DNA from 3 places in the Lysinibacillus sp. FSL K6-1151 genome. Region 1 is predicted to be linked to each of the others. Evidence: riboswitches for the same ligand, from Rfam matches in the RefSeq annotation. Region 1 holds a riboswitch; each other region holds the start of a gene.
What was found. A riboswitch is a leader RNA that binds a small molecule or an ion and turns the genes downstream of it on or off. The one in region 1 is predicted to bind S-adenosylmethionine.

Region 1 (10,822 bases):
TGACATTGGGTGGAGGAGCAGAGGTTTGCTTACCAGCTGCACATATTCAAGCAACGATGGAAACGTATATGGGCTTAGTGGAAGTTGGCGTTGGTTTAATTCCAGGCGGCGGTGGTAATAAAGCGCTTTATCAAAAATTCCTAAAGGGCTTACCGAACGGCGTAGATGTAGACTATCAACATATTGCTAATAAAGTATTTGAAACAATTGCAATGGCGAAGGTTTCAACTTCTGGTGAGGAAGCACGTGAAAATAACTTCTTAAACTTTGCAGATGGTATTTCTGTTAACCCAGACCATCAACTATATGATGCGAAGCAAGCTGCATTAGCGCTTTACGAAGCGGGCTATCAACCACCTGTTCCAACAAAAGTGCCAGTGGTCGGTGCATCAGGCTACGGAACATTACTCATCGGTGCGCAAGGCATGTTTGAGTCAGGTTTTATTAGCGAACATGATTTAAAAATTGCTAAAAAATTAGCTTATGTCATTGCGGGTGGTAAGGTTCCGTACGGTACATTAGTTGACGAACAGTATCTATTGAACTTAGAGCGTGAGGCTTTCCTTAGCCTTGTTGCTGATCCACTTTCTCAGCAAAGAATGCAACACATGCTGTTAAAAGGTAAACCACTTCGTAACTAATTGACAAAATAGATCAATCTTGCACATGAAACAAAGGGGGATTAATACGATGCGTGAAGCCGTTATTGTAGCAGGAGCACGAACTCCAATTGGAAAAGCAAAAAAAGGTTCTTTAGCAACAGTAAGACCAGATGATTTTGGTGCTGTTGTAGTCAAAGAAACATTGAAAAGAGCGGGCTATGAAGGACCGATTGATGATTTAATTTTAGGCTGTGCGATGCCTGAAGCAGAGCAAGGGATGAATGTAGCACGTAGTATTGGGGCACTAGCAGGATTACCAGATACAACTCCTGCGCTAACGATTAATAGATTTTGTTCATCAGGTTTACAGGCAATTGCGTATGCAGCAGAACGAATTATGCTAGGTCATTCAAAGGTGATTCTAGCTGGCGGTGTCGAGTCTATGAGTATGGTGCCGATGGTGGGGAATACACCACGCTTAAATCCGACATTAGCTGAAACGGCTCCGCAATATTATATGGGTATGGGGCATACGGCTGAGGAAGTGGCTCGCCAGTACAATGTTAGTCGTGAAGATCAAGATGCTTTTGCAGTTCGCTCGCATGTTCTTGCTGAAAAGGCGATTAAAGAAGGCAAATTCAATGATGAAATTGTACCAATCGAAGTGGAACAGCATTACGTAGACGATCACAATAAACCACAAGTAAAAAAATTTACATTTAGTATGGATGAAGGTGTACGACCAGGTACATCAGTTGAAGGCTTAGCAAAATTGCGTCCAGCTTTCCATGTAAAGGGCAGTGTAACGGCTGGTAATGCCTCTCAAACTTCTGATGGTGCAGCAACTGTACTAGTGATGGATCGTGAGGAGGCCGAACAGCAAGGACTGACACCAATGGCAAAATTCCTAGGCTTTGCAGTTGGTGGTGTGCCTCCTGAAGTAATGGGAATTGGTCCGATTGTGGCAGTACCTAAAGCGTTAGAAATTGCAGGTTTATCCATAGATGACATTGATTTATGGGAAATCAATGAAGCATTTGCTTCTCAATCATTACAGGTAGTACGTCATTTAGGCATCGACCAAGAAAAAGTCAATGTCAATGGTGGAGCAATTGCATTAGGTCACCCTCTAGGTGCTACAGGAGCTATTTTAACGTTAAAGCTTATTCATGAATTGAAGCGTCAAGGGAAGAAATATGGCGTGGTGACAATGTGTATTGGCGGCGGCATGGGTGCTGCTGGTGTATTTGAAATTTTATAAAATTTTCTAGATCAGCTTGAGGTGTACGGTTTACGGTTGCCTCCGAACATGTTCACATCAAGCTTTTCTATACATGTTCATTTGGGGATTAAACAATCAAAATAGATATATTGGGAGGAATTTATCATGACTGAAAAAACAACTGATTTCATTAAAGGCGGCGGATTTCTAATTGAAGATGTGGAATTAAATCGTGTATTTACACCAGAAGATTTCACTGACGAGCATAAGATGATTGCTAAAACAACAGAGGAATATGTAGCAAATGAAGTTTTACCAGTAGTTGAAAATTTAGAGCACCATGAATTTGAGCATTCAGTGCGTCTCCTAAAAAGTGCAGGCGAATTAGGTTTGCTTGGAGCAGATGTGCCAGAAGAATATGAAGGGCTTGGACTAGACAAAGTTTCTTCAGCTTTAATTGCTGAGAAAATGTCTGTTGCAGGTGGTTTTTCCATCACACATGGTGCACATGTTGGGATTGGTTCACTACCAATCGTTCTATTTGGTAATGAAGATCAAAAGAAAAAATATTTACCTAAGCTTGCTTCAGGTGAATTAATCGCAGCATACGCATTAACAGAGCCAGGCTCAGGTTCAGATGCTCTAGGGGCAAAAACGACTGCGAAATTAAATGAGGCAGGCACACATTATATTTTAAATGGTGAGAAGCAATGGATTACAAATGCAGGTTTTGCTGACGTATTTGTTGTTTATGCAAAAATTGATGGTGATAAATTCTCTGCCTTTATCGTAGAACGTGCCTACAATGGCGTTTCAGTAGGCCCGGAAGAGAAGAAAATGGGGATTAAATCATCGTCAACTCGTACATTAGTATTAGAAGATGCGGAAGTACCTGTAGAAAATCTATTAGGTGAAATTGGTCGTGGGCATGTCATTGCCTTCAACATTTTAAATATTGGTCGTTATAAGCTTGGTGTGGGCACAATTGGTGGCTCTAAACGTGCATTGGAGTTAGCTATCCAGTATACAAACCAACGTCAGCAATTTAAAACAAAGCTTTCTGATTTCAATCTAACAAAAGAGAAATTGTCAACAATGGCTTCTCAATTGTACGCGTCCGAATCATTAAACTATCGTACTGTTGGTCTATTTGAGGATCGTTTAAGCCAGTTAAGCCTTGAAGAGCAAAAGCAAGGAAAAGTAATTGCAGGTGCTATTGCTGAGTATGCAATTGAATGCTCTATTGCGAAAGTATTTGGGTCGGAAACATTAGATTATATTGCAGATGAAGCCGTACAATTACATGGCGGTTATGGCTTTATGGCTGAATATGAGGTAGAGCGTATTTACCGTGATTCTCGTATTAATCGAATTTTTGAAGGTACAAATGAAATTAACCGCATGATTGTCCCTGGCACATTTATGAAAAAGGCGCTAAAAGGCGAGCTTCCTTTATTACAAGTTGCTCAAAATTTACAGCAAGAGCTGCTAATGTTAATGCCAGAAGACATCGGTACAGAGCCACTAGCACAAGAAAAATATTTAGTGAAAAATGCTAAGAAGATTGCTGTATTAGCTGCAGGCTTAGCAGCACAACGCTTTGGTGCGAAGCTTGATCAGGAGCAAGAGGTATTAGTGAATATTGCTAATATCGCTAACCAATTATTTGCAATGGAGTCAGCTGTCTTACGTACAGAAAAGGCAATTGCTCGTGATGGCGCTGAAAAAGCACAGCAGAAATTGCTATACACGCAAATCTTCTGCCAAGAAGCATTCACAGAAATCGAAAAAGAAGCAAAAGACACAATTCTTGCTTCAGCAGATGGCGATGCAGCACGTATGACATTATCTGCACTTCGTAAATTAACACGCAATAATCCTTATAACTTAATTGCGAAGAAACGTGAAGCTTCTGTTAAACTAATCGAAGCTGAAAAATATATTGTTTAATAGCATACTCTTTCACTTAGCTATCTGTAAGAGGATAGCTAGGTTTTTTTATGAGAGATGGATAGAAGCGTGAAACTGACGGATAGAACAGCTAGATTGACGGATAAAATGGAGAAAGTGATGAATAGAACAGCAAAACGGATGGATAGGCTTACGAAAATGAGAGAAGTTCCACCATTCGAAACAATTATGATGGTATACTACAGAAAAAGACAGTAGAGGAGCATTTTAATGACGATTCAATTTATCCATTATCCGAAATGTACGACATGTAAAAAAGCACAAAAGTGGTTAAATGATCATGAGGTTTCCTATGAAGAGGTACACATTGTAGAGCAATCGCCAACAAAGGATGAAATAAAAGCCATTTGGCAAGCCAGTGGACTGCCTTTGAAGAAATTTTTTAATACATCGGGTATGAAATATCGTGAGCTTGGTTTAAAGGACAAGCTAGCGGAAATGACTGAAGATGAGCAGCTGGAGCTACTTGCTTCTGATGGGATGTTAATCAAACGTCCAATCGTAACGGATGGCCAAAAAGTAACGCTAGGGTTTAAAGAATCAGATTTTGAGCAAACTTGGAAATAGCCGTATTTAAACAGGATCGAACGACTCTTCTAACCGAGATAAAGTCACCGGCAGATGTCACAAATTTTTAACAGAGATGTATTTCAAGTAACTTGAAAAAATTGTGGACTGCAATTAAGCTCGCACGTAATTGAATCTTGTTTTTATAGGAGAAGTATGGCACACTGAAAGTGAATATATTACATATTTATGGAGGGGTTTTTTGCATGAGCACACCTAAAGACTTACGTTATTCTGAAGAACATGAATGGGTAAAAACAGAAGATGGAAAAGTACGTATTGGTATTACTCACTTCGCACAATCTGAATTAGGAGATATCGTTTTCGTTGAGCTTCCACAAGTTGGCGACGAAATCAAAACAGATGATCCATTCGGTAGCGTAGAATCAGTTAAAACTGTTTCTGAATTGTATGCACCAATCTCAGGTACTGTAGTTGAAGTAAATGCAGATTTAGAAGATAGCCCAGAATTCGTTAATGAATCACCATATGAAAAAGCATGGATGATCGTTGTGGAGCCTGCTGATGCATCAGAAGTTGAAAAACTAATGACAGCAGAGCAATACGAAGAAATGATCGCTGAATAAGACAAGCTATAATCGAAAAACGTCGGAAACTACCGGCGTTTTTTGTTATATAATGACTTATAAGTGGGTATGTCTAAATGGAGGTGGCGTAATGTTCGAGGGAAAATGCTTAATAGTAGAAGGACGCTCAGATAAGCTACAAATTGAGCCAATTTTAAATGAGAATGTTACAATACTATGTACGAATGGTACAATTGGTGTGCATCAATTAGAAGAGCTGCTCGATCCCTATGAGAGCTGTGAGCTATTTACTTTTTTTGATGCAGATACTTCAGGCGATAAGCTGCGTGCATTAATGGACAGACATTATCCAGAGGCAGAGCATTTACGTACAATGCCAACCTATAAGGAAGTAGAGACGACACCAAGAAAAGTGTTAGCGATGATATTACTGCGTGCACATTTTTCAATCCATAATGAATATATTTTGTAAGGTTGCGTGAGGAAATGGAAGAATGGTCAAAAGAGCAGTGGGAAACGGCTAAACAGTCGGGACAGAAAGCTGCATTTTATTTATATACACCGATGTGTGGAACGTGTGCAGTGGCATCTAAAATGATGGCCATTATTGAACAATTACTGCCACAGCTACCAATAGGTAAAGCGAATATAAATTTTTTAGAGCATGTTGCTGTTGAGCATCAAATTGAAAGTGTTCCGTGTTTACTTGTTAGTGATGGCGGAAAAGTGACAGATAAGATTTATGCTTTTCAATCCGTACCATTTTTATACGAATTGTTAAAAAAATCAATTGACTGAACTTTACTAGCGTGGTAAAGTATCAAATATATTACTAAAACATTAAATATATCGAACTCTTATAAAGAGTGGCGGAGGGAAGTGCCCTATGAAGCCCGGCAACCATCACAAAGTGAAAAGGTGCCAAATCACTCAAAGATTTTTCTTTGAAAGATGAGAGAACGGTTTAACGTTATTATACGTGACCCCTTCTACTTGTCTGTGAGTGAAGGGGTTTTCTATATGAGAAAAGGAGTATTCGCTATGATCCAGCTTCAAAATATTACGAAGAAGTACAAAACAGCAAATGGCGAATTAACGGCAGTCAAAGACGTCAACCTTACCATCAATAAAGGTGAAATTTTTGGCATTATCGGCTATAGTGGCGCTGGTAAGAGTACCATGATTCGTTTATTAAACGGTTTAGAGAAACCGACAACAGGAACAGTAACGGTGAACAGTCAAGAGTTTTCATCGATTAAAGGGCAAAAGCTTAGAGCAGCTAGACAAAAGGTAAGTATGATTTTCCAACATTTCAATTTACTTTGGTCTAGAACAGTTGCCGAAAATATTGCATTTCCACTAGAAATAGCAGGTGTTTCAAAGGCTCAACGTGAAGCACGAGTGAAGGAATTAATTGCACTTGTTGGTCTAGAGGGACGTGACAGGGCATATCCATCCCAGCTTTCTGGTGGACAAAAGCAGCGTGTAGGGATTGCCCGTGCATTAGCGAATAATCCAGAGGTTTTACTATGTGATGAGGCGACTTCCGCACTCGATCCTGAAACGACGGATGCCATTCTTGATTTACTCGTTGATATCAATGAACGTTTAGGCCTAACAATCGTTTTGATTACCCATGAAATGCATGTCATCCGCAAAATTTGTCATCGTGTAGCGGTCATGGAGGCAGGCGAAATAGTGGAACGTGGTGAGGTATTGCAAGTTTTCCAAGCACCACAAGCGGCTATTACTAAAAAATTCGTATCTCAGATTACAGATACAAAGGAAACACAGGATACGGTGGCACAAATCAAAACAAATTATCCAACTGGACAACTTGTCAAACTGATTTTTGTTGGTGAAAAGACCGAGCAGCCGGTTATCTCACATCTTGTGAAACAATTTGATGTAGAAGTAAGCATTGTTCATGGTAATATTTCGCAAACGAAAAACGGTGCATACGGTACACTGATTGTGCAAATTGATGGCTCGAAAACAAATGTGGCTGAAGCCCTTCGTTATTTAAATACAGTCGAAGTACAAACGGAGGTGATCGCAAATGCTAACTAATCTTTTTCCAAACGTAGACTGGGAAAATATGTGGCAAGCTATGTATGAAACATTGTACATGACGGCAATTTCTACAGTTGTCACATTTATTCTTGGGTTAGTCATTGGGATCGTTCTATTTTTAACAAGCCCTAATCAGCTATGGGCTAATAAAATGGTTAACTTTTTAACGGGTTCAATCGTTAATATTTTCCGCTCCATCCCATTTATCGTGTTAATTATTTTATTAATTCCATTTACGAAATTCTTACTTGGTACGATTCGGGGAGCAAATGCGGCATTACCTGCTCTAATTATTGGTGCAGCCCCGTTCTACGCTCGTATGGTATTGATTGCGTTACGTGAAATAGATAAAGGTGTCATTGAAGCAGCCCGTTCAATGGGGGCAAAAACATCCACAATTATTTGGAAAGTACTGATCCCTGAATCTTTACCAGCACTAATTTCAGGAATTACTGTAACGGCTGTTGCCCTCGTTGGTTATACTGCAATGGCAGGGATTATCGGTGCAGGTGGTCTTGGTAACTTAGCTTTCCTAGACGGCTTCCAACGAAACCGCCAAGATGTGACATTAATGGCAACTATTCTGATCTTAGTAGTTGTATTTATCATTCAATGGATTGGTGATCTCATAACGGTGAAGATCGATAAACGTTAGTAAGACTAAAAGAGGTTATTCCGGTTCTAACCGCTAACATATTTGAAACAAATAAAAGGGAGTGTCATAAATGAAAAAGTTATTAGCAGGATTATTTTTATCTATACTTGTACTAGCATTAGCAGCTTGTGGTACAGATAAAAAGGAAGATGCCAATTCAGCATCTGATCAAACAGATAGTAAAGACAATGTAACATTAAAAGTAGGTGCTTCTAATACACCACACGCAGTCATCCTAGATAAAGCAAAACCAATTTTAGCTAAAGAAGGCATCGACCTTGAAATTGAAACTTATACAGATTATGTTCTTCCAAACCAAGATCTAGATTCAAAAACACTTGATGCAAACTATTTCCAACATATTCCATACTTGGAGCTACAAATTAAAGATAATGGCTATGATTTCGTGAATGCTGGTGGCGTTCATATTGAACCAATCGGTATTTACTCAAAAAAATATAAAACTTTAGAAGATCTGCCTGAAGGCGCAACAATCTTACTTTCTAACTCAGTATCAGACCACGGTCGTATGCTATCATTACTGGAAGCTAAAGGCTTAATTAAATTAAAAGAAGGTATTGATAAAACGGCAGCAGAAATAAAGGATATTGAAGAAAATCCTAAAAATTTTAAATTCGATGCGAATACTGCACCAGAAATGCTTGTACAAATGTATGAAAATGATGAGGGCGATGCAGTACTTATCAACTCTAACTTTGCGATCGATAATGGTTTAAATCCAATCGAAGATGCTATTTCTCTTGAAGACAAAGAATCTCCATATGTGAATATCATCGCAGTACGTGCAGGCGACGAAACAAGACCAGAAATTAAAAAATTATTAGAAGTATTAACTTCTAAAGAAATCCAAGACTTCATTTTAGAAGAATGGAAAGGTGCAGTAGTACCAGTACAATAATTCAAAGGGTAAGTGAGTGATCTAACTCGCTTACTTTTTTAATAGCCCCCTCAAGTATCGCTTATTAATGGTACTTGAGGGGGTTATTTTTATTGCAATTATTAAAAAGTTGATTTATCAACTATTAACATCAATCAGTGTTGTTTTTAATCAAATTATTTTAGAGTTAGAAAGTAATTCTGAAATTATTTGTTAAATAGGATGAACATTATTGCACAAATATTATTAAATTACATAAAATGTAGGTGTTTATGATTATATTTTATAATTGTTTAGAAATTGTTTAGTTATAATTAGTACTATATAAATGTTGATGAAGTTTTTTTGAGTTAAATTTATTTTTTTAATCTATTTTGACTAGAAAAATCATACGTAAGTATGTAGCGATGAAAGGAGTCTGTACAGTACGATGATGAGAAGTGACAAATTACTTTGCAGAATGCTTGCCATGAATAACTATGGTCAAACGAAGCTGTAACGAAAAGAACGATGACAATGGACTACTAGATTAGATAAAGGAGTAATTTTTTATGACAATTGAAACGACATCATTAAGCAAAGCTTTATCAAAAAAAATCCACACAAAAAAAGCTACAATTGGGGTTATTGGACTTGGCTATGTAGGGTTACCATTTGCAGTGGAAATGGTTCAAAGTGGGTTTCAGGTAATAGGCTTTGATAAAAACCAAGATAAAATCATGCAGTTACAAAATGGTCATAGTTATATCGCTGATCTACCTAAAGAAAATATACAGCAAATGCTAAAGAGTAATCAATTTGAGCCAACGAATGATTTTTCTAAGCTTTCACAAGTGGATGTCGTTATGATTTGTGTGCCTACACCTACTACTGCAGAAGGAACTCCCGATATTTCATATATAAAAGAAGCAACACATACCATCGGACAATATATCAAGACGAATGGGTTAGTTATTCTTGAAAGCACAACGTATCCTGGGACAACAGAAGAAATTGTCCAGCCTATTTTAGAAAACTATGGTTTTGTGATTGGTCAAAATTTATTTTTAGCCTATTCACCAGAACGTGTGGATCCAGGAAATATCAACTTTTCCGTATCAAATACGCCTAAAGTGGTTGGTGGAATAACTGCAGCATGCTTAGAAGTATCAAAGATCTTTTATGAAACAGTCATTCATACCAATGTTTGTCCTGTTTCAAGCCCAAGAGTGGCTGAGATGGAGAAATTGCTGGAAAATACATTTCGTCAAATTAATATTGCCCTTGTCAACGAGTTAAGTCAGATTTGCTACAAAATGGATATCGATATTTGGGAAGTCATTCATGCAGCTTCTACAAAGCCATATGGTTTTATGCCATTTACACCTGGACCAGGAGTAGGAGGGCATTGTATTCCAGTCGATCCTAAATACTTATTGTGGGCAGGACAACAACACGGGATCTCGGCAACGCTAATTGAAGCGGCAGATAAAGTCAATGATTCCATGCCTCATTTTGTGGTGAACAGATTAGAAAACTACTTACGTCTACAAAGTAAAGAGCTGTGTAAGGCAAACATTGTTGTCATTGGCGTTACTTATAAGCCCAATATAAATGATTCACGTGAATCTCCAGCACTTCGTGTTATTCAACAACTACTAGATAATCAGTGTCAGTTAAAGATTATCGATCCTTTTATTGAAACCTTTTCTGTAGAGCAAGCTCTTGTCAAGACGGACCTACTAACAGTAGAAATAATCCAACAGGCAGACGCAGTATTAATTTTAACGAATCATTCAGATATTGATTACTCTTTAATTGACCAACAGGCTTCTTTAATTTTTGATACACGAAATACCCATTTTCTGTTTAAAAATAAAAATTATTACAAATTATAAGGAGAATTCATGGGAAATGAAACAACTTAAACTATGTGGTCTGCTCATTCTACTGTTGTTAGCAGGCTGTCAATCTGCTCCTAAAGAAACGATTCACCCAGTTGATTCTACCATAGACGTCAAAAAATCTGATGGTACTATGAGTGACTTAATCAGTCATGCCAATATAGTTGTGCCAAAGGTTGCCTTAACATTTAATGGCTTCGCAGATAATGAAACGATGGAGTTACTACTGACAAAATTAGATGAATCGAATATGAAAGCAACCTTTTTTCTAGAGGGGATGCGTGTTGCTCAGGAGCCAGAGCTTGTTAAAGAAATATTAAAAAGGGGACATGAGGTGCAAAATGGTACATTGACATTTCCAGATGTATCAACTTTAGATTATGACCAAACGTATGAAGAAATC
Region 2 (10,822 bases), 1.4 Mb from region 1:
ATTAACAAAAAAAGTAATACTATTTGCTTCATATTCTTCAATAATAATTATTATATTCTGAAAAGGGTGATCATGCATGGAATTCTCTAAAAAACTACAGCAACTACCCACTCAATTTTTTACAGCGTTAGTTCAAAAAGTAAATAATGCCTTAGAAGAAGGTCGCGATGTCATTAATCTTGGTCAAGGAAATCCCGATCAACCAACGCCCCCTCATATCATTCAAGCATTACAGGAGGCGGCTGAAAATCCACAAAATCACAAATATTCACCATTTCGCGGTATCACTGAATTACGCCAAGCAGCTGCCGACTATTATAAACGTGAATATAATGTGAATCTAAATCCTGACACAGAGGTAGCGATTCTTGGCGGGACAAAAATTGGTCTCGTTGAGCTACCTTTAGCCGTATTAAATCCAGGTGATACGATGCTCTTACCAGACCCTGGCTATCCAGATTACTTATCAGGTGTCGTATTAGGTGATGTCCATTTTGAAGTGATGCCACTTTTAGCTGCAAATGATTTCTTACCTAATTATCATGCATTACCTGATGAAGTGAAAGAGAAGGCGAAGCTACTTTACCTAAATTACCCAAACAACCCTACAGGTGGTACAGCAACACTTGCATTTTTTGAAGAGACCGTTCGCTTTGCGAAGGAACACAATATTATCGTATCACATGATTTTGCTTATGGGGCAATAGGATTTGACGGTAATAAACCTATTAGCTTCCTACAAGCTGAGGGGGCAAAAGAAGTAGGAATTGAAATGTATACACTCTCCAAAACTTATAATATGGCAGGCTGGCGTATAGGCTTCGCTGTCGGTAATGCCGACATTATTGCTGCCATTAATCTAATTCAGGATCATCTGTTTTGTAGTCAATTCCCTGCTATTCAACAAGCAGCAGCAACGGCACTTACAGCTTCCCAAGAATGTGTGGATGAACTGCGAGCTACCTATGAAGGTCGCCGCAATGTACTCATTGAAGAAGCTCAAAGAATTGGTTGGCATGTAACGGCTCCAAAAGGCTCCTTCTTCGCATGGCTCCCTGTACCATTCGGCTATACTAGCGAGCAGTTTGCCGATTTATTATTGGAAAAGGCTGATATCGCTGTAGCAGCAGGCAATGGCTTCGGCCGATATGGCGAAGGCTATATCCGTGTTGGTTTACTTGTTAGCGAGGAACGCTTACGTGAAGCAATCCATAGAATCGAACAATTACAATTATTCAACCCTTAACCATGACATGAGGCTGGGACAAAAGTAAAAATGTTAGACCGATTATAAGCTCGGTCTAACATTTTTTAATTCAGGAAGGAACATGCAGCTTAGTGAAAAGAAAAAGTTAGTACATTTTCGCTATTTTTCAATTTTCCTTGGCTGCTGTAAACCGTGTTCTAATGGATAAAATTGAACATGGCCTGTTTCTTCATCAAATTTCCGAAAGTGCTGGATGCCTTGAACCTCAGCTAGCACTATGTCAGCCGTAATGACAGGGTTCCCCCTCTTCATTAAATGCCCCCCTGACACAACGCCCCATTGATCACTCATAGAACCATGGAAATGTGTTTCATATCCCCCATCGCGCTTACATACTACGCCAGAGCCTTGGATCAATTCAAGTGGCCCTTCTTTTTTTATGACATCGCTAAAACTTACGTTAATCTGAGATGTTTCATCAGGTACTAAATAAACAAAGCTACTCTTTTGAAGGCTACCTATACAGCTAACAATTGTTGCTGACTCAATATGGTTCTCCTCACAAAGTGCCTCCATTCCTTCAATAATGTCTGTACCCATTAGCAATCGAGCACTTACAACCTTGCCAAATGAACCTATACCATAATTAACTCTTACAGACATTGCTATCCCTCTTTCATGACGAAATATTATAATAATATAAAAAATTTTAAAAATATTTATTGACTTACTATAACCTATAAATTATATTAGTTCTATCGGAATTACAAAAAAATATGATAAATCTCTTATCAAGAGTAGCTGAGGGACTGGCCCTATGAAGCTCGGCAACCTCCTTTTAGAAGGAAGGTGCTAAATCCTGCAAACGATTATCGTTTGATAGATAAGAGAGGACATTTTTTCATGAGCCTCTCTTAGTTTGTAAGAGAGTTTTTTTATTTTCAAAAACCGATAAAAACAATCTTGGAGGTAGTTTTCATGAAAAAGAAAAATAAATTTTTAGTAGGTTTAGCAAGTCTTACATTAGCAGCAGCTCTAGCAGGTTGTGGCTCTAAAGAAGAGAGTAAAGGTCAAGCTGAAGCAATTAATGAAAATAAAATCGTCGTAGGTGTCACATCTGGTCCACACGAACAAATCGCAGAAGTTGCAGCGAAAGTAGCCAAAGAAAATGGGCTAGAAGTAGAGCTTAAATCATTTTCTGATTATGTTTTACCTAATACATCTTTATCTGAAGGTGATCTTGATGCAAATAGCTATCAACACGAGCCTTTCCTCGATACGTTTAATAAAGATCATGATACAGATTTAGTAACAGTAGGCAAAACGATTTTAAATCCAATGGGTATTTACTCTGAAAAATATAAATCCTTTGAGGACATTCCAGATGGTGCAACGTTTGGTTTACCAAATGATCCAACAAATGGTGCTCGTGCCCTCTTTGTTTTACAGGAAGCAGGCTATATAAAATTAAAAGATGGGGCAGATTTAACAGCCTCTATCCGTGATGTAGAAGAAAACAAAAAGAATTTAAAATTCATCGAATTAGAGGCAGCTCAAATTCCTAAGCAGCTTAGTGAAGTAGATGTAGCAGCTATTAATACAAACTTCGCATTGGAAGCTGGCATTAATCCTAAAGATGACGCTATTCTTTTAGAATCTACTGACTCTCCATATGTGAACTATATTGTGGTACGTGCAGAAAATGAAAATGACCCAACAATTAAAAAGTTCGTTGAGGCTTACCAATCTGATGAAGTACGTCAATTCATTGAAGAAGAATTCAAAGGTTCAGTAATCCCTAGCTGGTAATACATTCAGGAAGCTTCTAGTAGCTGAAGAATCTGCCGAAATTCCTCTATGGAAAACGAGCAGATTCTTGCTTTTTAGGAGCTTGAGAAAGGAGCAATCAATCGGATGATTCAATTACAAAATATCTCAAAAGAATATAAGACGAAAAAAGACATCATTAAGGCTGTAGATGGAATCAATCTCCATGTAAAAAAAGGACAAATTCATGGTGTGATTGGCTATAGTGGTGCAGGTAAAAGTACACTCATTCGTTGCGTCAATCTACTAGAGCGACCTACAGCTGGAAAAGTGTTAATCGACAATGTGGACATTACTGCCCTTTCTCTTCATGAATTACGGCAAACACGCCAAAAAATCGGGATGATTTTCCAACATTTTAATCTATTAAAAACGGCAACCGTTTACCATAATATTGCTGTTCCTTTAAAGCTACTTGGCTATAACGAGAAAGAGGTAAAAAACCGTGTGGCTAAATATGCTGAAATTGTTGGATTAACAGACAAACTAGACAGCTACCCTAACCAACTTTCAGGTGGGCAAAAGCAACGTGTTGCTATTGCACGTGCCTTGGCACAGGAACCAGAGGTTCTACTTAGTGACGAAGCAACAAGTGCACTCGACCCTGAAACAACCGAAGCCATTCTTGAATTGTTGTTAAAAATTAACCGTGAATTAGGCATTACGATCCTGCTGATTACACATGAGATGAATGTCATTCAGAAAATATGTGATGAGGTTTCTGTTCTTGAGTCCGGAAAAGTGGTGGAATTTGGTACGGCTATTGAACTTTTTGCTAAACCGAAGCATCCTACAACGAGAAAGTTTTTAAATACGATTTCACAACGTAATTTATCCCCTTCCCTGATCGAGCAGTTAAATGTTTCAGGCAGTGTCATTCGTTTAACCTTCCTAGGTGAAAGTACTGGTAAGCCATTACTAGCAGAAGTTACGAAAGTGTATGATGTACAACCAAATATTTTAACGGCAAATATTATTGAATTAAAAAACGGCATTGTTGGTAACATTGTGGTGCATTTACATGGAGAACTTCACATTGTCCAAAAGGCACTCACATATTTTACGGAAAATGGCGTCGCGGTGGAAGAATTAGGAGGCGAATTCAATGAGTAGTATTCAAAGCTTTTTTACAGATTGGTCAGATGTAATTGGCAAATCAATTATCGAAACATTTCAAATGGTCGGAATTTCTTTATTGTTTTCCATTCTCATTGGGATTCCATTGGGGCTATTAATCGTATTAACACGACCAGGTCAATCCTTTGACAATAAATTTTTATATCAATTTTTTAATTTAGTCATCAATATTATACGTTCTGTTCCATTCATCATTTTATTATTCTTCATCCTACCTTTTACTAAGCTGATCGTCGGCACAACAATTGGGGTTAAAGGTGTTATCGTTCCGCTAGTTGTCTATACAGCTCCTTATATTGCTCGACTGATGGAATCTGCGCTATTAGAGGTGGATTCGGGAGTGGTAGAAGCCTACACAGCCATGGGTATTAAACGTCGCCATATTATTTGGCATGTGCTATTACGTGAAGCTCGTCCATCTATTATTTTAGGCTTAACAATTGCCACAATTGGTTTAATCGGTGCTACGGCTATGGCAGGAATGGTTGGTGCTGGAGGTTTGGGTGACCTCGCCTATCGTTATGGTCATTTACGCTATGAGGTCGATGTTATGTATGCAACTGTCTTTATCTTAATCATTCTTGTGCAAAGCATTCAATCCATCGGCAACCGCTTCGCTGCGAAATTGAAAAAGGATTAAGAGGAGAATGACAATGACAACTGAAATTTATGTAGAGAAAAATGGTTATATTGCAACGTTAGTGTTAAACCGACCTGATAAACGGAATTCCTTATCAAAGGCGATGTTTCAGAACATAGTAGAGCAACTTGAGCAGCTACGTGTAGATTCTTCTATTAAGCTCTTAATTGTCCGTGGCGTTAATGAAGTAGCCTTTTCATCTGGTGCCGATATTAGCGAGTTTTTAGATATTCGTTATGCCGCGGACAATGCCAAAGCCTATAATGATTTGGCTCTAAAGGCGATTGATACCCTCTATAAATTTCCTCACCCGACGATTGCTATGATTCAGGGTTTAGCCATTGGTGGTGGCTTAGAACTAGCCAACGCATGTGATTTTAGAATGGCGACACCAAAGAGTAAGCTTGGCATCACAGCGGCGAATATTGGTATTGTCTATAATCTTGAAAGTACAAAGCGTCTCATCAATCTTGTTGGTGTTGCCAAGGCGAAAGAGATTTTATACACAGCCAACATTTTTACAGCACAAGATGGAAAAAACATCGGTTTAATCACAGCCTTACATGAGCCAGAGGATATTGAAAGTGCCACGCTGCATTTTGCTGAACATCTATTAAGTAAATCCTCCATTGCAAACGCAGGCATCAAAAAAATGATCCAAGCAATTGTAGATGGTGAAAACGAAGAAAGCGATGAGCTGGCACAGATCGTTCTTAATTCATTTAGTTCAGATGATTATAACGAAGGTATTCAAGCCTTCTTAAACAAAAGAAAGCCTATTTTCAATAAATAAGTGAGGTAGTAACGATGACAAACATAACTGATGGTGATCTACTCTTAAAAAATATTACTGCACAAGCCCCCTTCCCCATTTGCTTTGCAGATTTAGAAAAGGCCGTAGCGGAAAAAATCGAAGCTGGACCTTTTGGCTATATCCGTTCAGGTGCTGGTGGTGAACAAACACTGCGCAATAATCGTGCAGCTTTCGAAAAGTATTCTATAGTTCCTCGCTTTTTAAAGGATGTTTCAAATGTTCAAACATCGATTAATTTGTTTGGTAAAACATACCCAACTCCATTGCTCTTTGCTCCCGTCGGCATGAACGGAATGGTTCATGATGAAGGTGAGCTTGCTGTAGTACGTGCTGCCGAGCATTTAAACATGCCCTATATTCAAAGCACCGTTTCCACTTATGCACTTGAAGAAGTTGCTCAAGCTGCTCCTTCTGCAACAAAATGGTTTCAATTATATTGGTCTACTAATGAAGAAATCGCTTTTAGTATGGTGGCACGAGCGGAGGCAGCCGGATTTGAAGCGATTGTCTTAACTGTCGATACAGTAATGCTTGGTTGGCGTGAAGAAGATGTCCGCAATCAATTTTCACCATTGAAGCTAGGCTATGCACGAGGCAATTATATGAATGATCCCGTTTTTACAGCCACTTTACCTGATGATTCATTCGAGTCCTACGTACAAGGTGTCTTGCAAAATGTCTTCCACCCAACACTTAATTGGAAGCATGTTCGAGAATTAAAAAAGCGTACAAACCTTCCTATACTATTGAAGGGAATTTTACATCCTGAAGATGCGAAGCTAGCTATCGACAATGGTATTGATGGCATTATTGTATCAAACCACGGTGGCCGTCAATTAGATGGTGTTATTGGTTCACTTGATGCACTTCCTGCTATTGCGAAAGTTGTGAATGGACAAATTCCTATTATTTTAGATAGTGGTGTCTATCGTGGCATGGATGCTTTAAAAGCACTTGCTTTAGGAGCGGATGCCGTTGCAATCGGACGCCCTTTCGTCTATGGGCTAGCCCTTGAAGGACAACAGGGCGTCGAAAAGGTGATGACCAATCTTTATGATGAATTAAAGGTTTCCATCGCTTTAGCAGGTGCAACCTCTATCAAAGGATTACGCAACATCACATTAGTCAAACACGATGGGACTGTGGTTAAATGAAACAAGCATTACAAGGATTAAGAGTTGTTGATTTATCGCAAGTATTAGCTGGTCCTTATTGCACGATGGTCTTAGCAGATATGGGTGCAGAGGTTATCAAAATTGAGAAGTATCCAAATGGAGACGATACCCGTACAATGGGTCCTTTTATAAATGAAGAAAGCCATATGTATATGATGGTCAATCGCAATAAGAAAGGGGTTTGTATTAATTTAAAAACGCCAGAGGGATTAGCTTTATTTAAAGAACTTATCCAATCTGTTGATGTCCTTGTGGAAAACTATCGACCAGGTGTCACAAAAAAGCTTGGTATTGATTATGACACATTAAAAGCTATCAATCCTGGTCTTATTTATTGCTCTATTTCAGGCTATGGACAAACGGGTCCGTATAGTCAAAAGGGTGGCTATGATATTATGGCACAGGGTCTGAATGGTTTAATGCATATGACGGGTGAAGCGGATGGTCGACCTGTAAAAGTCGGCTTTGCCGTGAATGATATTGCTGCTGCTCAAACAGCATTACAATCTATTTTAATGGCCTATATTTATAAGCTGCGTAGTGGCGAGGGGCAATATATTGATGTTTCCTTAGTGGAATCAGGTCTAGCATGGACTGTATGGGAGGCCGCTGCTTACTTTGGACATGGCGAACTACCGGAGCGGACTGGAACAGCACATCGGGTATCCGCCCCCTATCAAGGTTTCAAAACGCAGGACGACTATATTTTAATAGGTGCTGGCAATCAAAAGCTATGGGAGATTTTTGCAACAAAAGTTATCAACCGACCTGATTGGTTAGACAATCCCCTCTTTGCTACCAACTATTCACGTGCCCAACATGTGAAAGTACTGGAGGCAGAAATTGAGAGCGAATTAATCAAGCATCAAGCTACTTACTGGCTAGCGCTATTGGATGAACACGGCGTACCCTCTAGCCCAATCTATTCCTACGATCAAACATTAAATGATCCACATATTCTAGAGCGTGGCATGGTCTTGTCCTATGAGCACCCAACTGCAGGACCGATGCGTACATTAGGCTTCCCAGCCAAGTTCTCACAAACACCAGGTCACCTAACAAGTGCAGCTCCTACTTTAGGACAACATAATGAGGAGATTTTACAGGCTTTGAATATCTCCGCTGAAGACATTCAGCAATTAAGAACAGCCAAAATTATAGGTTCGAAATAAAGCTATCGACTACTTTCAGGTGGCTATCGATCAGTTATGAGCTGCTATCGACTATTTTTTCACTTTTATCCACCACTTTCAACTTTCTATCACACAAAAAGGCTTCCCCATCCATGAGGAAGCCTTTTTCTTATTAAATAACGCCTAATTCACGACCAACTTTTTCGTAAATCGCAATCGCATCATCCAGCATTTCTTTTGTATGTGCCGCTGTTGGCATATTACGAACACGTCCTGTACCTTTTGGCACAGTTGGGAAAACAATTGATTTTGCATAAACGCCTTCTTCAAAAAGACGTTTTGAAAATTCCTGTGTCAGCTTTTCATCCCCAATGATACAAGGCGTAATCGGTGTTTCAGATGCACCGATATTAAAGCCAAGCTTCTCCAGTCCAGCTTTTAAATAGTTGCCATTATCCCAAAGCTTATCGTGCAGCTCTGTTGAATCAATCAGCATTTGTACAGCTGCTGTAATGGCTGCTACATCACCAGGTGGTAGAGCTGTTGAGAATAGGAATGGACGAGAGCGAACTTTCAGCCAATCAATTAAATTTTTCTTACCTGCTACATAGCCACCCACAACACCAATAGCTTTTGATAGTGTACCAATTTGGAAGTCAATTTCTTTTTCTAATCCAAAATGCTTCACAGTTCCTTTGCCTTTACCTGTTACACCTGAACCATGTGCATCATCGACATACGTAATTAAATCAAACTCTTTAGCAATTTCCACAATCTCAGGTAATTTAGCAATATCACCATCCATTGAGAATACACCATCTGTTATGACCATGATTTTATTGTATAATCCTGATTCTTTAGCTGCTTTTGCCTTAGCACGTAGATCATCCATATCGGAGTGATTAAACGCAATGATTTTCGCCTTTGATAAACGACAACCATCAATAATAGAGGCATGGTTTAATTGATCAGATAGAATCGCATCATTTTTATCCATTACAGCTGAAATGGCTGCCATATTACAATTAAAGCCAGATTGATAAGAAATAGCCGCTTCTGTTCCTTTAAATTCAGCAAGCTTTTCTTCTAATTTAACGTGCAAATCAAGTGTCCCGTTGATTGTACGAACAGCACCTGCACCAACACCGTATTTATCAATTGTCTCTTTGGCAATACGCTTTAATTCTTCATTTGTTGCTAAGCCAAGATAGTTGTTAGAGGATAAGTTAACAAGATTTTTGCCACGGACTTGAATAATCGGGCCATTAGCTCCCTCTACTGGATCAATTTCATTGTATAAGCCTTGTTCATGTAAGGCTTGTAGGTTTTCATCTAAAAATGCATTCAATACTTTTGACAAGCGTATCATCCTTTCCTAGGAAAACTGTTCTAGCTCCTAGTTTAGCACATGCAAGCCATTAGCTACATTACTTTGTTAATCTTTCGAATAATGGCGCTGTTTTTTCACGCCATAAGGATGCGGATAGACAATTATCCACTAGACGGCGGATTGTATATTCGGCTTCAGCATAACGCTTTGAATGACCCATTGCATCCTGGATAGCTTCTTTGTAGTGTGCTCGAACTGCCTCAATTGCTGTTTCTGCCTCCTCTGAAAGTGCACAATGTTGCCCAATATCAAAAATTTTGTCCCCTAATCTACCATCCTGTGGATCAAAGACATGGGGCTCTGTGCTATCAAAGATACAGAAATTAAGCTCTGGAATAATGACCATATCCACTGAACCTGCATCTAAACCACACCATATAATTTGTGCATCAAGACCTCTAGCATTGGCCTCATCCGCTAAACCCTTCATTAATGAAGACTTACCTGTACCAGGCTTACCTTTAATCATGAAGCGAGTCGTTATACTTTTTGTAATACTTTCAACTGTATTTTCCGCACCTCTAGGCGTTAGTGTTCCAAGTAAACGATGTGTCCGTATACCCGTTTTATTTAAAACAATTGACTGGAACACTTCTGTCTTTAAATTTTCCACTTGTTCATTTAATGCCTGCCAGTTCATACAGCTTTGCGTGATAATCTCCCAGTCATCATGAAGCTTGATTGCCTGATCCAGCTTTGCAATACATTTTTCACGCCAAGTTGCACGCTCCTGCATCGCCTCAGCAAGCTGCTCCCCAACCTTTTCAAGCTGTACTTCCTCTAAACAATCATAAAAGGACATGACGCGATGCTTTGTACCGAGTAAAGTTGGCTCGATATTCCATTCAGAGGCCCATACAAAAAGTCTGTTACAGCCCTTTACATAAACGGCCTCAACTACTTCCTCTAATAAAGCATGCTTAAACCATTCGACTGCAAAGCCCTGCTTCACATAAAAATACCCTAGCTCTTTTAACAGCTCTGATCCTTTAAATGTGGGGGCACCTTGCAAAAAGTAAACAAGCTCCGCCTCTTCTATCATCTCTTTATATAAATGTTTCACACCTTGCCCAGTCAATGCGTGTCCAAAATAATACGTTACATTTCCATTCAAATGTCGTTCCTCCTTTAGCTTCTGCCCTGCATTATATGAAAGAACGCTAAAAAAGATGAAAAGCTACTTCTATCTTTTACAGATCTAAGTAGCTTCATCGTTTAATAGAATGGCTTCATTCCTTCTATATGCCCAATACATTTCATTAATATTTTACGACAATACGGTAATGAATATTGCACAATATAGCCTGAGGTTAGAGCGATTAATACCGTCCCTACGCCAACTGGTCCTCCTAAAAGCCAGCCAACAATGGTCACCAGAACTTCGATGCCCATTCTGGCTGTTTTAATCGAGCCACCAAACTTTTCAACAAGTATCATCATTAAAGTATCTCGTGGACCTGCACCCATATTCGGTGCAATATACATCCCACAGCCAAAAC
Region 3 (10,822 bases), 1.9 Mb from region 1:
TTATCCATTAAAAAAAGCTGCCCATTTAAGTTGGGCAGCTTTAAAGAAGATATTAGAATAATCCTACCGCATGGCCTTCATTATCGACATTCATGCGAAGGGCAGCTGGAGTTTTAGGTAGTCCTGGCATGGTCATAATATCGCCTGTCAGACAAACTAGGAAGCCTGCACCAAGCTTTGGAATAACTTCACGAATTGTGATCGTAAAGCCTTCTGGTCGACCGAGTAAACTTGGTTGGTCGGATAAAGAATACTGTGTTTTCGCCATACAAACTGGCAGAGAGTCCCAGCCGAATTTTTCGATTTGAGCAATTTGTTTTTTGGCTTGATCTGTAAATTGTACATCTTTTCCGCCATATACCTTTTGCACAATCGTACGCACTTTTTCTTCAATGGACTCCGTTACATCATATAAAGGAGAGAAGTTGTTTTCTTCTTCAAGCACAGCTAATACTTGTTCAGCTAGCGCTAATCCGCCTTTCCCGCCCTCTTCCCAGACATTTGTACGGGAAATACGAACTTGATTTTCCTGACACCAGTTCAGAACAGCCTCTAGCTCCGCCTCTGAGTCTGTAATAAAACGATTTAACGCAATAATCGGTTCAACACCAAATGTACGTACCGTATCAACATGCTTAGCTAAGTTTTCAATTCCTTGTAGCAGGGCATTCACATTTTCGTCAACAAGTGCCGTTTTCGGTACACCACCATGCATTTTTAAGGCACGAATCGTTGCTACGATAACGACTGCACTTGGTTTAAAGCCCGCTTTACGTGCTTTAATATTCATAAATTTTTCAGCACCTAAATCGGAGCCAAAGCCCGCTTCTGTTACGACAATGTCCGCTAGCTTGCGAGCAGTTTGTGTCGCCATAATGGAATTACAGCCGTGGGCAATATTAGCAAATGGACCACCATGTATAATAGCTGGTGTTCCTTCTAATGTTTGAACTAAGTTTGGCTTGAAGGCATCTTTCAATAATAATGTTAAGGCACCTTCTACTTGTAAATCACGTACAAAGACAGGCTCACGCTCAAATGTATAGCCAACCACAATGCTAGCTATGCGTTCACGTAAATCCTCAATACTTGTCGCTAAACAGAACACCGCCATAATTTCGGAGGCCACTGTAATATCAAAGCCGTCCTCGCGCGGCATGCCCTGAACAGGGCCACCTAATCCCACAACCACTTTACGAAGGGCACGATCATTTAAGTCCATCACACGCTTCCAAATAATGCGTCGTGGATCAATGTTTAATGCATTTCCTTGATGGATATGATTATCAATGAATGCGGATAAAGCGTTGTTGGCTGTTGTAATCGCATGAAGGTCACCAGTGAAATGTAAATTAATATCCTCCATTGGTACAACCTGTGCGTAGCCGCCGCCAGTTGCCCCGCCTTTTACGCCCATAACTGGACCCAATGACGGTTCCCGTAAAGCGACCATTACTTTCTTATTTAATTGATGAAGAGCATCTGCTAGTCCTACAGTAACCGTCGACTTCCCTTCACCTGCTGGTGTTGGACTAATAGCTGAAACTAGCACAACCTTTGCGTCCTCACCCTGCGCTGTAATTTTTAAAGGATCAATTTTTGCTTTGTAGCGTCCATACTGCTCAAGAGCATCCTCTGGAATACCCGCAGCATTGGCAATTTCCGTAATCGGTTTGATTACTGCTTGACTAGCGATTTCTAAATCTGATAATGGTTGATTTTTCGTTGTCATTTGGCATCCTACTTTCTATGTTGTTCATTTCCATTATAGTCTTAATTGTGAAAAAAAAGAAAGCCAGATACACAAGCATTTCGACAATCAATTGACATCTTTGTTCAATTCATGTATGTTCTAAGAGAAAATGCAATTTTTCACATTTTCTCAATGATAGCACAACTTAGTTAACTTTATTTTACATTCAAGCGCATTGGAGGCGAATGCTTATGCAACAGGGGATCGTAAAGTGGTTCAATAATGAAAAGGGTTATGGCTTTATTGAATGTGATGATGGAGAAGATGTATTTGTACATTTTACGGGCATCCAGGAGGAAGGCTTCCGTACACTTGAAGAAGGTCAGAAGGTGTCATTTGATGTTGTGGAAGGCAATCGAGGACCCCAGGCATCAAATGTTGTAAAATTATAAGCTCCAAAATTGAAAGTGGATGAGGTAGATGAATAGTGCTCAATCCGCTTTTTGACATGTTTGCACATAAAAATCCACTTCAACAATTGAAGTGGATTTTTAATTTATCTATTAATCCAATAAAAAGCACCTGGACAAACTAATGTTTCCTTTGTTCGGTGTGGATCTTTCAATGTTACACCGATGGGTCCTTCTTTTAAATGCCCTAACGTCATGGCAGATGCTGCCGTCTCCTCATAAAAATCCAAGCGCATATTTGGTAGCTGTAGTGACACAAATTGCTCATGCTGCTCGGAATCGGGTAGCTGTAATACCTTTTGCCAAAGCTGAACCGTCTCCTCCACATCCTTGACAAAAAACTGAATAGATTCCATTGTGATGGCTTGGTTTTCATCGATTGCACCACTAGCTTTTAATTGTGCCAAACGTTCCTCATCTTCATCTGCCCATTCAATTAAGAATGGAAAATCCAATGAAAGGTTGGGCATGCCAAAATGCAATAGCTTCCATTCTAGTGTCGTGCCATCTGGTATTGTTCGGCTACAAGCATCGGGACCATATACTTCAAAGCCCAATGCACGCAATCGTTGACCCTCGTCTTCAATATTTTTGGTGCGCAAGGCAATTCGTGAAAATCCTTGGCGCTCACGATCACGTTTAAACGTATAATGTAGGGAATAAGGGTACAGAGCCGCTTGCTCAAATAAATCACGATCATAAATAGCGATTTGTTCAATATAGCTTAAGCCAAAATAGCTTAGCGTATTATAAGTCCCCCACATCGTGTGTTGACCACCGTTCACTGTACGGACATTTCGTTTATTGAAGAAAACCTTTATATTTTCTGGTGATTCTACTTGATGTACCAGATGATCAAAATATAAAGTCATGGCAATTCCCCTTTCTTTCCCCCATTAGCTTTACCTGGATGTTTAATTGATTTAAAATTTACTTAAGAAAAGGAGTTACTATATGGTATGAAAAAAAGTGCAATTTACCTACTAACTCCGTTAACTAATTTATGACTAACTATAAAGAGGTGATTTGAATGACAGATCAAGTAGCTGCTTTTAAATTGGCATTAGGTAACTATCCTACAGGTGTAACGGTTGTGACAGCATGTCATGAAACGAATCCAATTGGCTTAACAGTCAATTCTTTTGCATCTGTTTCCATTGACCCACTACTTATTTTATGGTCACTTGATAAAAAATCTCAGCTCCATTCTTACTTTATGGGTGCGGAAAAATTCGCTGTCAATATTTTAGCGAGTAATCAAGAGCATTTATGTACATTATTTGCAAGTAAAGTCCCGGATCGCTTTGCTCAAGCTAAATGGTCTACTTCTACTTTTGGGCTACCGATTTTACATGATACAGCAGCTATTTTACAATGTAAATCATTTCAGCAAATAGATGCAGGCGATCATACTATTTTTATTGGGCAAGTGCTAGACATTACAAATTCTCAAAAAGAACCCCTTCTCTATCATCGTCGTCATATCGGTCCAATTCCAAAAAGCTTTTATAGCTAATTTCCATAAAAAAGAGCCACTTGTAAGCAATGGAAACCATGCTTATTGGTGGCCTTTTCACATCGTTCAACTGAAATGAGCATTATTTCTTCTGTGGAAATCTCTGCTTTTCAAGCCTATTAATTTGCACAATCACACCATCTTGAATCGTAATATTCACTTCACCAAATTCAAGATTTTGAATTGCCTTAGCAATTGCCTCTAATTTTTTATCATCTACCTTTGCCGATTGAGCCATACGATACACCCCCTCTTTATTCTCCTAGTTGTACAAAAGAGGCCAACGCATCAAACCGATTGATAGCCCCTCCTATCTCTCAGACACCATCTGTTGGATTTGGCACCTATCTTCTCGGTTGCCGAGGCTTCATGGGGCCAAGTCCCTCCACCTCTCTTGATAAGAGTACTGCGTTTCTTGAAAATAATTCTATAATTCTGTTATCCGAATGTCAATATAAAATATTAGAAAACCTAGTTGAATACTTTGTAATAGCATCCTCACTGTTACAATTCACTCATAATCCTATCGTATTGTATGCTATGTCAGTCTATCTAACCACAATGGCAAAGAAAAAAACTGTGTAGAAGTATGACCTTCTCCACAGTTCATCACGTTATTCCCCATGTAAACATTCCATTAAAGTTTGCGCTGTCTGTTGCTTGCCCATCACCTTAATTGGTTGTCCCTCAGCAGGCACGATCCAATGAGGCTCATCCCCGCCATATAAAGACTGCGAGCTATTTGCAACCATAAATTGAGCATGCGCGGCTTCCATACGCAGTCTTGCACGAGCGAGTAAAAAATCCTCATCATTTGTAGCTTCTAGCTTAAAGCCTACTAGCGTTACATTCGGTTGCCAGCCCTTGATTTGCCCTAATACTTTTGGTGCCTTTTTAAAATGGATAATAGGTGGTTCGTCAGAAGGCATTTTCCCCGCTTCCTCCATTAAATTACCGGATTGATCATAGACCTTGTCAATAACCCAATCGGAGCCAGCAGCAGCCATAATGACAATATCGACTTGTTGTAGCTGAACCGCATGACGTACCTTTTCTCCTAAATCCTCAATACCTTCAAATTTTACCAATGTCATTTTGTCGTGGTTTGCTGGAAGCTGTGCAAAGTAGCCATGCATATATATTACATTCGCACCCTTAGCCAATGCGGCCTCTGCTAAATAACAGCCCATTGTCCCTTTTGATAAATTCGTGTGCCCTCGTACACGATCCCATTTTTCAAGTGTTCCCCCACTTGTAATGAGTACGGTTTTGCCTTGTAATGTCCCCATACACTCACCTATTTTCTACAATATATACAAATACTATTTTAACGTAATGTAAGGATGTGCTTCAATAGCCACAATCATAGCGTACTATTTTGCTCTTTTAACCAAGCACTTAATATTTCCGCAAATTTCTTGGTAACAGGGGAAGCATGGTGCTTCATCGCAATTCCAATGGTACGGTAGCCTCCTTGCTTTAGCGGGATTGCTTTTAACGTTGATGGTAAATGTTGAATGACCAATTGAGGCAAAATACTAATGCCCAAATGATGGGAAATCATTGAAAGAATCCCTACCTCCTCAGAAAGCTCAAAGCGAATATGGGGCTTTACATGATATTGCTCCAACAGTACCTTTACATCATTTGTCCCTTTATAGGAAGTCATGATAAAAGGCATATCTTCTAGGTCAACAATATCAATTTCTGTCTTATGAAATAAAGGGCTTTTATCTGAAACAATACATAATAAAGGGTCTTGTTGTAATTCCATAAATTGATATTGCTCTGATTTTTGACCATTCAAGAATCCTACTTCGACTTCCCCACTTAGCAGCCATTGTTCAATTTCGTAATAATCTCCCTCTCGTAACTCTACTTGTATCCCTGGAAATTGATGATCCATAATACGAACAATTTCTGGCATCCAATTCGAGGAAATACTTGAAATAACGCCAATTCGAACTTTCCCGCGTGTTACACCCAGTATATGGGCCGCTTCCTGCTGCAATAATTCCTGGGCATCCAGAACCTGACGCATCGCCCTTAGCATGGTCTGCCCCTCACTCGTCAGTGTTACACCTGCACGACTTCGATGAATGAGAGCAAAGCCAAATTCTTTTTCTAAACTAGACACGGCATGGCTCACAGCAGACTGCGTTAGTCCTAGTGCATCCGCTGCTTTTGTAAAGCTTGCTACCTCTGCCACCTTTGTTAAAATCTCATATTTAACTAAGCTCATCCGTCATCCCTCTATATACATGAATTTTTTTAATCCTATTCATTATAAACATTCGTTTTACTAATCACAATACAAGATATATAGTAAATTTTAGTATAAAAACTGTTTTAGTACACAGATGGTAGGTGAACATAATGAGTATCCAAGGAAAAGCAAATGTATTGATGGTTATTGTCACAATGTTTTGGGGACTATCTTATACCTTTATGGTCATGGGGCTTGAAACATTGGCAGTTTATAATGTGGTGGCATTGCGTTGTATCATTGCATTTTTCGTAGCAGGACTTATTTTTTATAAACGGATGATCAAAGTAAATGGTAAAACATTAAAATATGCGGCTATTCAAGGATTTTTATTATTCATTGTGTTCGCGTTAAGTTTATTTGGTTTACAGTCTACTTCTGCCTCAAATGCAGGCTTTATTTTAAGCCTCACCGTAGTATTAGTGCCGATTTTCAGCAGTTTCATTGAAAAAAAATTACCATCGAGAGCCGTTAGCTTTGCGGTCATTTGCACGATGATTGGTATTACAGTCTTAACAGCACATGGCTCATTCACCTTCCATAAAGGGGATTTATTAGTAGCCATTGCAGCACTATGCTATTCCATTTATTTACTACTGAATAGCTCATTTACACGAAATGTTGAATCCATTTCATACGGAATTTATCAGCTCGGCTTTGCTGGTATCTATGCCCTTGTCTTAACATTTATATTTGAAACACCGACATTGCCAAATTCAATGTCATCCTGGCTGGCTATTTTAGGGCTCGGTATCATTTGTAGTGCATTTTGCTTTGTTGGGCAAACTGTTGCACAACAGTATACTTCTGCTACACATACAGGACTTATTTTTTCATTAGAACCAATTTTTGCAGCCATGTTTGCCATGATGTTTATTGGTGAAAGTTTAACAGTGAAATTAGTGATTGGCGGTAGCTTTATCCTTATTGGTAATTTAGTGGCTCAATTAGAGCACTTTCATGCGTTACGTTTTATTAAAAAAGAAGCACAGGAAAAAGTCATACAATAAAATAGTGTGTCATGTCACTTCATTTACGAATGAAAAAGGAAGCTGAGAGTTATATCTCAAGCTTCCTTTTCTACTATGTATTGAATTTATAGCATCACTACATGTAAAATAGTTTACTATACAGTCTATTTTTTACAGAAACTAATTGGAGGAGAGTCATCTATGCAAATTCAACCCCGAAATGCATCATACTATTTACCAGCTAAGGTCAATCAACCTATTAAAACAGAAAACCTATTGGATTTACTCAAATATGTGGATGGCAGTGAAGAGGAAGACGCCAAAAAGAACAAATCGAAAATTGAAATCAGACACGAAAATGGCTATGTGCGTCAATATCTTGTTAAACCAAATGGACAAAGAGTACTCCTGATGGAAACTAAACAAAGCCATGACAATAAAGAAGCTAGCCATTTACATACTATGCCTCATAACCTGTTTAAGCAGCCATTTGAAAAGCCTACAAGTGACCCGATACTTTCGATTTTAAATGCGAAGGATAACATTGCTAAATATAGATATGGGATTTAAAGGACAACAATATTAAATAAAATAATAGACAAAGTCGAATAAAACGACTTTGTCTATATTTTAACCAGCAAGCCAGAGCCATATCTCACTGGTTTGATCATTATAAAAACCTTCTATATTGCTCTGCCTCTATCATACGCTCTTGCTGTTTTAAACGTGCCTCTTGCTCGGCAACTGTCTCAGAATGTGCTTGTAGCGGATCTACATCATCCTCACGTTCCGCATATAAGACGATACTACCTTGCTCCACAAGATGTGCATAATAAGCGATTTGTCCCTCTGATAGATTAAATCGTTTTAAGCCCTCTGTCACAGCCGAGTCACCTGTAAACCAAGACTTAAATTGGTCCACCCAATTACCAGCCTCATGTGTTTGGACATCAGCATCCCATTTTACATCCTCAAACTGTTCGGAATCTTTCGCAATAATATGAATATCATCTTGTTGATAACCTTCTAACCGCATACTTTCTAAAATGTGAAGCATTTCATCCCTCGTATGGGCCACCTCAATTTGTGGGTTTTGTTCATTCATCATGTTCAATTCCTCCTAATTTATATGGCTTACTAGATAATTACCCTTGCTGTACACAAGCAAACGCTTTTTACCAAACTGTCATAATTGTTATGAACCCTTAATACATGTTATGGCTTTGACATCAAGCATTAATTGCAGAAAAAAAGCATGCCAGAGTACTTAATATCTCCAACATGCTGTAACTGTCGTTTTTACTTGTCAAGAAAGGCTTTTAACATCCATGTATGCTTTTCAAGAGATTGGTACATGGCGTTAAGTAGATCCTCTGTACGATCGTCCCCTTCTTCTGCTGCTAGCTCCATTGTGGCATTTAATGCTTTCATGAGCTTTTGGAAATCCGAAATTATCGTAGCGACCATTTCCTCTGTCGTCTCATTTCCTGCCGCCTCCTCTACATAGGAAAGCTCTAGATGTTCTTTTAATGTTGCGACTGGCTTGCCATCCTTTGAAAGAATACGCTCTGCAATTTCATCTAAATTCAAGGTTGTTTCATTATACAACTCTTCAAATTTTGCATGCAGTGTAAAGAATGAGTGTCCTGTCACATACCAATGATAATTGTGCAGCTTTGTATAAAGTACAGACCATGTAGCCACTAGCTTATTTAATTGTTTGTTTAAGTTTTGTGTCATAATCACTTTCTCCTCCAATATGTCTTGTTCTAGCCTTTAATATGTGTAACAAATGATGTCGGCTATACATCTATTGTTCCCGCCCGACAATATTTCAAACATGTCTTCGACAAACGATCTACATTAAGAATATTGCAACTATTCTATGAAATTATTTCACTTTCCGAAATAGTTTCGTTATAATGAAATCACTTACATGTAAAGGGGTGTCTATGAATGGAAGTTTTACCATTACGAAAAGATGTAGCAGTAGAAGAAACTTGGGATTTAACAGATTTATTGAGCCATGATGCTGATTTTGAACCTACTTTAGCACAATTGGTGGAAGACGCACTTAGCTTCGAGCAGCAATACCAAGGAACGATTACAGATGCACAAAAAGTTATTGACGTGCTATCTGCCTTTGAAGAGCTACAAAAAAGGTTTGTTCCGATTGGCACGTATGCCAGCTTAAACCTTGAAACAGATCGTACAAATGATGGAGCGCAAATGCGGGCTGCAAAATTTGCTACAGCTATTGGAAAGGTAAGCAGTGCTCTCTCCTTCGTGCGCAGTGAGTTACTAGCGTTGGATGAAGCTATTTTACAAGAAGCGGCAGCATCAAGCCCTCTTTACAAACGTTATCTAGAGGAACTGTTAAAGCAAAAGCCTCACCAGCTACATCCTGAAGTCGAAAAAGCATTGGCCGCATTTAGTGCTACATTCGATGCACCATATGAAATATACAATACGACGAAATTAGTAGACATGAACTTTGGTCAATTTGAAGCCAATGGTGAAAAGCATCCACTTAGCTTCGTCCTTTACGAAAATGACTGGGAGTTTGAAGCGAATACAGAAATACGCCGCGCTGCCTTTAAAGCCTTTTCAAGCAAGCTACGCGATTACCAGCATACAACAGCACAAGTGTATAACACGCATATTCAGCAGGAAAAAACAATGGCAGACCTACGAGGCTTTAACTCGGTCATTGATTATTTACTCTTTGATCAGGACGTCGATCGTTCGCTCTATAATCGTCAAATTGATTTAATTACGACAGAGCTTGCCCCACATATGCGTCGTTATGCAGCTTTAATTCAAAAAGCGAACGATATCGATAAAATGACATTTGCAGATTTAAAAATAGCGCTTGATTCTGATTATGATCCAAAATTATCGATGGCTGAGGCGAAAGAATATGTTGAAAAAGCATTAGCTGTTATGGGGGAAGACTATAATCATTTAATGGATAGAGCCTTCAATGAACGTTGGATTGACTATGCACCAAACAAAGGAAAATCTACAGGGGCATTTTGCTCAAGTCCGTATGGTAGCCATCCTTATATTTTAATGTCATGGAACGAACGCATGAATGAAGTCTTTACTCTTATTCATGAGCTTGGTCATGCAGGGCATTTTGCGAATACGCATGAACATCAATCTTATCTTAATAGCCGACCTTCTCTATACTTTATTGAAGCACCATCAACAATGAATGAAATGCTGTTAGCGAATTATTTACTAACACATAACGATGATTTACGGTTTAAACGTTGGGTGATTTCAAATATTGTGTCGAAAACGTATTATCATAACTTTGTCACTCATTTACTAGAAGCAGCCTATCAACGTAAAGTGTATGAATTAATTGATGCTGGTGAAGCTGTTAATGCAACAATTTTAAATCAATTAAAACGCTCTGTGCTAGAAGATTTCTGGGGTGATACAGTCGACATTTCTGAAGGTGCAGAACTTACATGGATGCGTCAACCTCACTATTATATGGGTCTTTACCCATACACATATAGTGCTGGGTTAACTATCTCTACACAAGTGTCTCAACGTATTTTAAAAGAGGGTGACACAGCTGTTGAAGAATGGTTAGCTGTCTTACAGGCTGGTGGCACAAAATCACCAGTAGAGTTAGCACAAATGGCTGGTGTCGATATTACAACAGACCAACCGCTTCGTGATACGATTGCCTATATCGGTCATTTGATTGATGAGCTTGAACGCCTAACTTTGGAAATTGAAGCGGTTCAGCAATAATCTAGCAAGAAAACGGTCCTGCATGCTAAAGGTGCAGATCGTTTTCTTTTTTTAGTTCTAAGTGGAAAAATACGTACATATAATAGAATCAGGGCGTCCCTCTACATTTTTTAGATATTTCAAAATAGACAATCA

Region 2: another riboswitch for S-adenosylmethionine. It lies ahead of MHI04_RS02255 (MetQ/NlpA family ABC transporter substrate-binding protein); the one in region 1 lies ahead of MHI04_RS17775 (methionine ABC transporter ATP-binding protein).
Region 3: another riboswitch for S-adenosylmethionine. It lies ahead of MHI04_RS08205 (YezD family protein); the one in region 1 lies ahead of MHI04_RS17775 (methionine ABC transporter ATP-binding protein).

The regions. Positions count from the first base shown of each region.
Region 1 covers NZ_CP152040.1:3,678,905-3,689,726, reverse strand. The annotation lists gene MHI04_RS17810 (3-hydroxyacyl-CoA dehydrogenase/enoyl-CoA hydratase family protein) at 1-641, shown strand, start outside; gene MHI04_RS17805 (acetyl-CoA C-acetyltransferase) at 691-1,863, shown strand; gene MHI04_RS17800 (acyl-CoA dehydrogenase family protein) at 1,990-3,774, shown strand; gene MHI04_RS17795 (arsenate reductase family protein) at 4,006-4,362, shown strand; gene gcvH (glycine cleavage system protein GcvH) at 4,569-4,949, shown strand; gene MHI04_RS17785 (TOPRIM domain-containing protein) at 5,041-5,382, shown strand; gene MHI04_RS17780 (thioredoxin family protein) at 5,397-5,708, shown strand; SAM riboswitch class I at 5,765-5,868, shown strand; gene MHI04_RS17775 (methionine ABC transporter ATP-binding protein) at 5,952-6,980, shown strand; gene MHI04_RS17770 (methionine ABC transporter permease) at 6,970-7,638, shown strand; gene MHI04_RS17765 (MetQ/NlpA family ABC transporter substrate-binding protein) at 7,709-8,557, shown strand; gene MHI04_RS17760 (nucleotide sugar dehydrogenase) at 9,088-10,413, shown strand; gene MHI04_RS17755 (polysaccharide deacetylase family protein) at 10,430-10,822, shown strand, end outside.
Region 2 covers NZ_CP152040.1:472,342-483,163, reverse strand. The annotation lists gene MHI04_RS02265 (pyridoxal phosphate-dependent aminotransferase) at 77-1,246, shown strand; gene MHI04_RS02260 (PPC domain-containing DNA-binding protein) at 1,367-1,870, opposite strand; SAM riboswitch class I at 1,993-2,097, shown strand; gene MHI04_RS02255 (MetQ/NlpA family ABC transporter substrate-binding protein) at 2,186-3,016, shown strand; gene MHI04_RS02250 (ATP-binding cassette domain-containing protein) at 3,122-4,147, shown strand; gene MHI04_RS02245 (methionine ABC transporter permease) at 4,140-4,811, shown strand; gene MHI04_RS02240 (enoyl-CoA hydratase-related protein) at 4,825-5,604, shown strand; gene MHI04_RS02235 (alpha-hydroxy acid oxidase) at 5,619-6,779, shown strand; gene MHI04_RS02230 (CoA transferase) at 6,776-7,972, shown strand; gene MHI04_RS02225 (glycine C-acetyltransferase) at 8,106-9,302, opposite strand; gene MHI04_RS02220 (nucleotide kinase) at 9,361-10,437, opposite strand; gene MHI04_RS02215 (YitT family protein) at 10,539-10,822, opposite strand, start outside.
Region 3 covers NZ_CP152040.1:1,729,671-1,740,492, reverse strand. The annotation lists gene MHI04_RS08225 (formate--tetrahydrofolate ligase) at 53-1,732, opposite strand; gene MHI04_RS08220 (cold-shock protein) at 1,945-2,145, shown strand; gene MHI04_RS08215 (VOC family protein) at 2,250-3,035, opposite strand; gene MHI04_RS08210 (flavin reductase family protein) at 3,194-3,679, shown strand; gene MHI04_RS08205 (YezD family protein) at 3,762-3,917, opposite strand; SAM riboswitch class I at 3,987-4,083, opposite strand; gene MHI04_RS08200 (phosphopantothenoylcysteine decarboxylase) at 4,294-4,968, opposite strand; gene MHI04_RS08195 (LysR family transcriptional regulator) at 5,043-5,921, opposite strand; gene MHI04_RS08190 (DMT family transporter) at 6,056-6,955, shown strand; gene MHI04_RS08185 (hypothetical protein) at 7,118-7,486, shown strand; gene MHI04_RS08180 (general stress protein) at 7,587-8,024, opposite strand; gene MHI04_RS08175 (DNA starvation/stationary phase protection protein) at 8,216-8,656, opposite strand; gene pepF (oligoendopeptidase F) at 8,873-10,687, shown strand.